DNA from 3 places in the Lactobacillus rizhaonensis genome. Region 1 is predicted to be linked to each of the others. Evidence: riboswitches for the same ligand, from Rfam matches in the RefSeq annotation. Region 1 holds a riboswitch; each other region holds the start of a gene.
The links. A riboswitch is a leader RNA that binds a small molecule or an ion and turns the genes downstream of it on or off. The one in region 1 is predicted to bind thiamine pyrophosphate.
Positions count from the first base shown of each region.

Region 1 (3,284 bases):
AGAATAAGATATTTTTAGTGAAAGGTAAAAAAATGCAAAAACAACAAGAAATTAAAATGCTCAAGGCTTTTTCTGATGCCAATTCCACCTCCGGCTTTGAAGGAGAATTTGTTAAACTATTTACCGCAACTGTCCAAGATTTTGCTGACGTGAAGGTTGATGGCATGCTCAATGTGTATGCCAGCAAAAAGGAAAACAAACCAGGCCGGCCAGTAATTCAGCTGGATGCACATTCAGATGCAGTTGGCTTTATTACCCAAGCTGTCCGTCCTAACGGCATGATTAAGTTTGTACCACTTGGCGGGTGGGTTAAATATAATATTCCTGCTCTGCGCGTAAAAATTAAAAATCGTGCAGGTGAATATGTTCCTGGTGTAGTGGCCACTAAACCGCCTCATTTTATGACCGCGGCCGAAAAAAATAATGTACCGGACGTAGCTGATATGTCTATTGACGTGGGTTCCAGTTCTCGTGCTGAAACAATTAATGATTATCAAATTGATACTGGTTGTCCTATTTTTGTGGATGTCAAGTGTGAATACAATGAAAAATCCGGTTTGTTTTTCGGCAAAGATTTTGATGACCGTTTTGGCGCAGCTGCTATGGCTGATGTGCTAGATAATTTAAAAGGTGAACAAACTGCATTTAACGTTGTGGCAGCACTTTCCAGCCAGGAAGAAGTTGGTTTGCGTGGTGCATACGTAACAGCACGTGCAGTAAAGCCTGATTTAGCAATCGTTCTTGAATCTTGTCCAGCAGATGATACCTTTACCCCAGAGTGGTTATCGCAAACTGGACTGAAGAGGGGGCCGATGTTGCGTGACATGGATACGTCCTTTTTGCCTAATCCTAAATTTCAACAATATGCCTGCGATTTAGCTGATAAGAACAATATTCCGTATACTCGCTCTGTCCGCACTGGCGGTGGCCAGGATGGAGCCGCCATTTATTATGAAAATGGTGCACCAACCATAGTGATTGGCATTCCAGTTCGTTATGAACATTCTCCTTATTGTTTTAGTGCTTATTCTGACTTTAAAGCATCTGTTGATTTGGCGCTTGCTATTATTCGTGATTTAACTAAAGAAAAGCTGGCAAGTTTTAGTCAATTTTAATATCATCAGTCACGGTGAAATTATAAAATAACCTGCAGCTCTTTTTAAAGTATGATATAATAGTAAAAATTGAATAGCAGTCACTAGGGGTGCCAAAAAGCTGAGAAATACCCTCTGAACCTGATCGGGACAATACCTGCGTTAGGGAAGTGTAAAATTAAGTAATAATGATACTCCTACTGACATGTAAAGTTAGGAGTATTTTTTATGTTTACTAGAACTTCAAAATGGAATGTAAAGTCGATTATTTTAATTGCGTTAATTGGAATTATTATGGGAGTCATTTATACATATGGCTTTAACTGGGCTTTTAATTTAATAAAAATGCTGTTGGTGCCAACAGGTTTCGCACCGGTGACTGATACTGTTTTTACAGGTTTATGGCTTATGGCCGGACCTTTAGCGATGTATTTTGTTCCTACTGCAGGATCCGGTACGATCGGAGAATTATTAGCTTCTGTGGTTGAAATGGCAATAGGTGGTCAGTGGGGTGCCACGACAATTCTTTCCGGAATTATCCAAGGTGCCACTAATGAAATCGGCTTTTTCCCTAAAAAAGAACGTTATCAAAATTTTACTTGGAAAAGCGTTTTAACTGGTGCGTTTTTTGCTTCATTTGGGTGCTTTGTTCCCTCATATATTTTATATGGCTGGAGCAAATTTAGTATGCAAGTACAAATCGTAATGCTTATTACCAATATCATTTCTGCTCTGGTTTTTGATGGCGTTTTAGTTAAACTGATTACGAATTTATTTGATAAAGCATTGAAACCAAAAATAGCCTAAATATTTAAAAAGGAGTATTGCTCTTTGAAGCAATTACTCCTTTTTTATTTTTCTTTTTTACTTAAAATTGAGTGTACCTTAGTTGTAAGCATATCAATGGCCACATTATTTTTACCGCCTTCTGGAACAATAATATCCGCATAGCGCTTGGTAGGCTCAATAAATTGATGATACATCGGCTTAACTGTGCTTAAATATTGTTCAATCACAGAGTTAATGGACCGGCCCCTCTCATTTAGATCACGTTCTAAACGTCTAATAAAGCGAATATCATCATCTGTGTCAACGTAAACTTTGATATCCATCAAATCACGAATTTTTTTGTTAGCTAAAACCAAAATTCCTTCAAGAATAATGATATCGGCAGGTTCAGTATGAATGGTCTTTTGACTACGGGTATGCTCTTTAAAATCGTATACAGGCATCTCGACTGACCGATAATTTAGTAAGTCTTGCAACTGTTTTCTAAGCAAAGGAACATCAAAGGCATCTGGATGATCATAGTTGATGTTCCTCCTTTCACTCATAGGAATCCCAGTATTATCTTTGTAATATGAATCCTGGGTCATAATCAAAACGTGTTCATTCTCTTGCATCTGGGCAACAATTTTTTGCGCAATGGTAGTTTTCCCGCTGCCTGAACCACCGGTAATACCAATTACTACAGGCTTTTCAAGTCTAGACATTATGCCACTCCTTTTTTAATCCTTAAACATTTTACTTTACTTTTGCCATAATTACCAACAGTTAAGGTATATTTGATAATTAATGCTACTTTTCTATTGAATACGGTTTAAAGTTGGCTAAATTTTTTATATTATAAATGTGAAAAAAGTAATTTGTGTTAAATAGCATAGGTGCAAAATGAATTATAACTTAATGCCAGTAAAATATTTTGTTGATGTCGTTCAAACTCACGGCTTTATTTCAGCAGCAAGGAGAAACTATGTTTCAGAAACAGCAGTCAGTTCAGCTATTAAGAAATTAGAAGATGAGTTGGGTCAAAAACTGCTTAACCGTTCTGCTGGTAAATTCTCGTTAACGCCAGTAGGAGAAGTTTTCTATAAGCGCAGCGTAGAAATTATCAATTTGTACAGTGAAATTTGGCACCATCCAGATCCAAATCCAGAAAAGTTGTTGCGTGTCCATTTTTTGCAAGGCTTTGAAAATGACGCAGCATTATTTGCTTCAAAAATACCAGATATTTGTCAGCCAAATTTTGACGAAGAAAATTTTGATTCTTGCATCAAAAGATTGATTAATGGTAATTATGACATACTGGTTGGCTTTGACTTAGCCTTTGCCGGCAATAATAAAATAGACTGCCTACCTTTTAGAAAAACTAGTTTTGACTTACTGCTAAATAAAGATGAACTAGGGCAA
Region 1 covers NZ_BTTV01000001.1:638,534-641,817, reverse strand. Annotated here, with positions in the region: gene AAA915_RS03065 (M42 family metallopeptidase) at 33-1,115, shown strand; TPP riboswitch at 1,191-1,280, shown strand; gene AAA915_RS03060 (ECF transporter S component) at 1,323-1,901, shown strand; gene udk (uridine kinase) at 1,946-2,587, opposite strand; gene AAA915_RS03050 (LysR family transcriptional regulator) at 2,766-3,284, shown strand, end outside.

Region 2 (3,284 bases), on a different contig from region 1:
AAAGCATAATCTTTTACTTCTGCGCTATTAGTGTGTCCACCTTTAATTAGTACATTTTTAACACCCATGTCTTGTAGTTTATGGGCTAATTCAGGAAATTGATCTTGCACTTGCACCTTAATGCCAGTTAAAGCTTCTGCTTCGGGTAAGTTAGGTGTGATTAAATCGGCTAAAGGCAGTAGTTCATTTTTAACCGTGGCAACAGCATCTTGACTTAAAAGTGGTGCACCTCCTTTAGCAATCATCACGGGATCTATGGTAATAGGGCCAAAGTCATACTTTTGCAGGTTAAGAGCAACTTGGTGAACATGAGCTGCATCACCTAACATTCCCGTTTTACAAGCACGAATATGAAAATCTTCTGCTAAAGATGCAAATTGGGCATCGATCATTTCTAGTGGTAGTAAAAAAGATTTTTGTACACCTAAAGTGTTTTGTGCTGTCACTGCTACTACAACAGCTGTTCCAAATACTTTTTGCATTTGAAAAGTTTTAAGGTCAGCCATTATTCCGGCACCACCACCTGAATCTGTACCGGCAATAGTTAAAACCTGGGGAAAAGAATTAATTTTTTCTGTCATCATGAAGTTCCTTAATCAAAATCAGCAATTTGCTTAATATCAGCGACTGCTACTTTGTACAAATAATCTATAAGGTACATACCAAAAGTACTTGGTCCAACACCGGGATGATCTTGGACAACCATTTGACCCACACAACTGAAAACTAAAGCACCTATCTGAGCCGCTTCAAACGGATCATCAGTGACTGCGGTAAAAGCTGTGACAATACTGGACAACATATCACCTGAGCCCACATGAGTTTTAAAAAGTGGTGAGCCGTTGTGAATATGAGCCAGTCTTTTACCGTCACTAATTGTATCTGTAGGACCACTGGCAATGACCGTACAATGATATTTCTGAGCAGTTTTCATAGCAATATCATCAATATTACCGGAGCCGGAACCTGCATCGATGCCCTTTGAATCCCAGTTGAAGTCACCTAGTGCAGCAATTTCACCAATATTACCGCGAATAATACTGGTATGAAAATCCCATAAAAGCTTATCTGCGATTTTGTAGCGATATTCGACTGCACCAACCGCAACAGGATCAAATACTATCGGCTTATTATACTGCCTTGCTAGGTCTTCTACCTTTTTAATATGATTGATTTGCTGCTTGGTTAAACAGCCAATATTAACTGCCACTGCGGAAGCCATTCGCACTATTTCTTCGGCTTCAGCGACTTCATTGCTCATAATTGGTGAAGCACCAATAGCATTGACAGCATTCGCCACATCTTGGACTGTCACAAAATTGGCGATGTTAAAAATAACGGGATTTTGCGCTCGTAATTTATCTAATAAGTCTAACTGCATTTTATTACTCCCGACTAAATGTTTTTGAAAAATTTTGATTAATAAAAAAGCCCTGGCACGTGGAAGTGCCAAAGCTTAAGCGTTTTTGACACGTTCCTACGCAAGTATTAGCTTACAGGTTCAAAGGGTCTGAAAAAAATTCATCTCAGCCTAAAAGGCACCCCTCGTGTTATCGCTTTCAATTATAGCGTATTATACTATTGATTACAATGCTGGGTTGATAAAGATGCTAACTGTTTATACTATAAATAAATGCTTGGCTTTTAGCTGTTATTGAGTGATTATGCTAAAAAGCAAAAAATCGTATAGTAGTTAAAATTTAAATTTAGTAAAATGTAATTAGTAATAGTTAAAAGCCGTGTTTAAAATTTTATTTAGTTTTGAGGAGAGTAATCATGAATTTCACAGATCAGTTGCACGAAGCAGGGGCGTTGTTGTGGCATAAAAGTTTGGTACATCCCTTTATTAAGGAACTACAAAGTGGCAAACTCCCAATTGCAACTTTTAAATTTTACCTGTTGCAGGACCGCTATTATTTAAGAGAATTTAGTAAGTTGCATGAATTAATTGCGGCAAAAACAGATGATCAGGAAGCAAAGGAATTTTTACTGGCGGGAGCGCAAGACTTACAAAACGTTGAAATATCAGTGCGAGGACATTTTTTTGAGGAATTAAAAATAACTGCAGCTGAAATTGCTGAAACTCCGGTGGCACCAACAGCATATAACTACGTTAATCACATGCATATGACATTAAATCGATCTGGTGTTAAGCCTGCGGTAGCAGCGCTTTTACCATGTTACTGGCTCTATCAGGAAATTGGTCAGAAAATGGCTGAAAAAGGTTCACCTGTTTCTTATTATCAGGAGTGGATTGATACTTATGACGGCGATTGGTATGGTGCAAATGTAGCCAAAATGCTGCATTTAACCAATTCCTTGGCCGAAAACGCTACTAATGAAGTACTTGATCAAATGCAAACTGCTTTTGTGCGCAGCAGCTATTATGAATTGCAGTTTTGGCAGATGGCTTATGAAAAACAAGGCTGGGAGTAACTTCTGTTAAAATATCCTACAATTTTGAAAAATATTTGTTAATTGGGGGGCAAAACCTGCACTCACAACTATAATAGCAATAATAACTAAGTATCAAAAAACTACTAGACATAGTAATTAGATTTACTACGCCTAGTAGCTTTTTTGCAATTAATTTGTTTTAGCTGCTATTCGCTCATTATGCCATTCTAGAATCATTTTGACTATGGCGTTTGCGACATTCAAGTTTTTTAATATAGGGCCGTGGGAATATGTACCGATAAAATTGCGGTAGCGCAAACCTTCGACGTGATCTTGGGGATTGTTGCCGTAACCTTCAATCATTTCTCCTAAGGGATGTAGCTTATCCTTATCATCAAAATAGGTTTGACCCGAATGGTTTTCAAAGGCTTTGACTTCACCCCATTCGCTCATGTAGCGGGTATCACCAATCATGCGCTTATCTGCCTTAAAAACGGTGTGGAAAGGTAGAATATCTAGCCCTTTGATTGTCACTCCGGCATTAGTTTTATAATATGTGCCAACTAGCTGGTAGCCACCGCAGACACCTACCATAGGCTTGCCTTCGTTAATATACTTTGTCAAAGTTTCTTTATAACGCGGTAAATCTTTAGCAACAACAGTTTGCTCAAAATCTTGTCCGCCGCCAAAAAAGACAAAGTCATAATCAAAAGCGTTGAATTGATCACCAAGAGAAATATTATCAACTTGTGTATCATAGCCCTGTTTTTTTAGCAAAAACCTGATAATTTTAACGTCGCCAGAATCACCGTAAGTATTCATCAGGTCTTCATATAAATATGCAATCTTGATTGTTTTGTTAGCCATTATTTACCAACCCCTATTAT
Region 2 covers NZ_BTTV01000006.1:23,981-27,264, reverse strand. Annotated here, with positions in the region: gene thiD (bifunctional hydroxymethylpyrimidine kinase/phosphomethylpyrimidine kinase) at 1-581, opposite strand, end outside; gene thiM (hydroxyethylthiazole kinase) at 593-1,381, opposite strand; TPP riboswitch at 1,458-1,556, opposite strand; gene tenA (thiaminase II) at 1,777-2,436, shown strand; gene AAA915_RS07615 (type 1 glutamine amidotransferase) at 2,587-3,264, opposite strand.
Region 2: another riboswitch for thiamine pyrophosphate. It lies ahead of thiM (hydroxyethylthiazole kinase); the one in region 1 lies ahead of AAA915_RS03060 (ECF transporter S component).

Region 3 (3,284 bases), on a different contig from region 1:
GATAGCAATAGCTTTTGTCTTAATTTTGGGGCCTATCTGTGCCAGTTTAGCGCAAATGGCGTTGTCACGTAACCGCGAATACCTTGCTGATGCTTCTTCAGTAGAGTTAACGCGCAATCCGCAAGGGCTAATTTCGGCGCTTGAAAAAATTGACGGCTCTGCACCAATGAAAAAAGCTGACCCCAGCAGTGCGGGAATGTATATTGAAGATCCTATGCGTAAAAAACGCAGTTTTACCCATTTGTTTGACAGTCATCCACCAACAGCGGACAGAATTAAGCGTTTAGAAAAAATGTAAAAAAACAACCTTTTGCTAAAGGTTGTTTTTTATTTTAAATTAATATTTGCCTGCCTGAATAGTTCTGCACGCATTTGCACTGGCGTTTCATGATAATATTCACTGAACTTTTTATAAAAGAAGGACTTGCCGCTATAACCAACACGGGTAATTATCTCTTTGACGGAAATATCTGGGCGAGCAAGTAAACTTCGTGCTTCCAGCATGCGCCTTTCATCAACATGTTCCACAAAACTTTTGCCAGTTTTTTGTTTAACCAAACTTGAAAAATAATTAGGATTAAAGCCAAAATGCTTGGCTGCATCATTAAGCGTAATGTCAGTAAAATGGACATCAATGTATTTTTCCAGATCCGTTTTTGCAAACTGATGACTTGTTGCTGGAGCGGAAGTTAAATTTTGACTTCTGACAGCAGAAACGAAAAGCAAAGTAAGCTCTGCCATTATAGCGTTGCGGGTAAACAAGTCGTGATTAAGATATTCATCAATTATCTTTTTAAGTAGATGGGCAGATTCTGACATTAACGTTCCGTTTAATCCTAATAATCTTTTTTGCTCAAAAGTGGTATTAACTTTTTTAAGCAATTGTTTTTCAAAATTGTTCATTACAGTTAGATTGTCGAAAAAGTTCCGGACATCTATATTAGGATCAAATTCAAGCTTAACTAAAATATCTTTACTACCAGGTTTTAATATTTCATAATTGCTCTTTTTCTGTAGAAAGATGATATTACCATCATTTAGCATAAAATTCTGACTATTGATTCTCACTTTAGTTGAGCCTTTTGCCTCATACAGAATAGTCAGTCCTGTTGTTTGGTAGCGATGAATGCCCGTATTACGATTTTCTAAAAAGGCTATAAACAAATCAAAGTTGCTGTTACCTGGTTTTATTTTCACTTCATTAGTATCAGACCTAGCCGCATCTATGATACTGGCTAAATATTGTTCCAATTTAACTGCTGCCATTACTTTCACCTCTTATACAGTTTAGGGATTATATAGTTTTATTATATAGCAAATTTTCATCTTCCTAATATAATTTTGTTATTTTACCTTTATTATTGCTACATGAATAACGGAAAGACCCAGTGCATCTAGACAACTAATTTTCTTTTCTGTATAATAAAATTTAACATCGGGGTGCCTGTAAAGGCTGAGATTAAACCCGCAGAACCTGCTATGGATAATGCCAGCGAAGGGAAAACGAAAGATTTTACATCGTCAGGCTATTATCCTGACGATTTTTTTGGTAACTAAATTGATTAAATTAAATAACCTAACATTTTCATATGATAAACAAAACCAAATTTTAACAAACATTAATTTAAATATTCCTACAAAGCAGTTTTCATTGTTAGTTGGACCAACTGGCTGTGGTAAATCTACTTTATTGAAAATATTAGCAAAGTTATATCCTGAGTTTGCGGGACAATTAAGCGGCACTGTTACTCTGGGCGGGTTAAAGGCTGCTATGATGTTTCAAAATGCGAGTGAGCAATTTACTATGGCAACTCCTCGAGAAGAAATTATTTTTGCACTGGAAAACCTCTGCCTTAATAAGGCCCAGTATCTAAAACAGTTAAATGAAGCCGTTCAGTTTACCCAAATTGATTATTTACTTGATCAAAAAATTAATACATTATCTGGTGGCGAACAACAAAGAGTGGCATTGGCTGTACTCATAGCGATGAATGTTGACTTGTTTTTACTTGATGAACCCTTCGCCAGCTGTGATCCCACTGCCCGCAAGTTCTTAATCGCTAAACTAGCACATCTGCGCGATCAAGGTAAAACAATCATCTTAAGTGACCATGTGCTAGCTGGTTATGAAGGAATCTGCGACAATCTTTTTCAATTTCAGGGTAAACGCCTGGTACAGCTTTCTCAAGCAGAGCAGGAAAAATTGTTGCGAAAAAATACGGATTCTAGTACCTATACTTTTGTCTTACCAAAGGAAAATGACCGGTCGTGCTTTACCCTACAAAACGTTCAGATTAGACAAAATCGTTTACTTCTGAAGCAGGAACATTTAAATATTGTTTCCGGTAAAACCACTCTGATTACAGGAGCCAACGGTGTGGGCAAAACATCGCTTTTTAATGCTCTGACTAAAATGATCCCTTATTCAGGCAGCATCACCTACCACAACCGTGAAATTAATAAATTATCTACTCGTAAGTATTTGCTTCATGTAGGCCAAATATTTCAAACTGCGAGTGACCAGTTTATCAACGTCTCTGTTGCAGATGAAATTAACCTCAGCAAAAAAAAGCGGACTAATTCTTATTTTACTGATGACAAAATAGCTGCCGCGTTATCCTCTCTTGAGCTTGATTCACTGCTTGATCATGTCGTGTATTCATTATCCGGCGGGCAACAAAAGAAACTGCAAATCTTATTAATGTTGATTTCAGATCAGGATGTACTGCTAATTGATGAGCCACTTAGCGGTCTGGATGCAGATTCCGCTGTCAAAGTGATGTCTTTATTAAGAGAGAGTCAGAAAGCACGGAAACAAACGCTTTTAATTATCAGCCATGAGTTAAAGAATTTAGCTGATTGGTGTGATTATCACCTCATTTTTAAAGACCAGCATTTAACCTATACAAATAAGTGAGGTACTATCATGAATCCTAGTTTTAAATTTATCCTGGCTCTGATTATTTCTATAGAAATATCACTGAAATCAAGTTTACTAACAAACCTTTTTATCATATTCTTTGCATTGATCTATTTAATTTATAAACACATTAAATTAAGCAATTTGCTTTTAACTCTATTTATGCCTTTAATTGCTGCTTTTACAGTTTTTGCGACCTTATACTGGTTCTCGCCACAGCCCAGCTTACAGAACGCACTAAGCTTATCTAGTCGAATTTACGTTTATACTTTGACTATCTACTGCGTTTCAATAAGCACAACTGCTACAGAATTAGCCCGCTCTTTTGAACAAAATTTTCATTTGCCCAGTAAATTTGCTTATG
Region 3 covers NZ_BTTV01000002.1:50,564-53,847, reverse strand. Annotated here, with positions in the region: gene htpX (zinc metalloprotease HtpX) at 1-298, shown strand, start outside; gene AAA915_RS03510 (helix-turn-helix domain-containing protein) at 328-1,266, opposite strand; TPP riboswitch at 1,427-1,518, shown strand; gene AAA915_RS03505 (ATP-binding cassette domain-containing protein) at 1,487-2,917, shown strand; gene AAA915_RS03500 (energy-coupling factor transporter transmembrane component T family protein) at 2,927-3,284, shown strand, end outside.
Region 3: another riboswitch for thiamine pyrophosphate. It lies ahead of AAA915_RS03505 (ATP-binding cassette domain-containing protein); the one in region 1 lies ahead of AAA915_RS03060 (ECF transporter S component).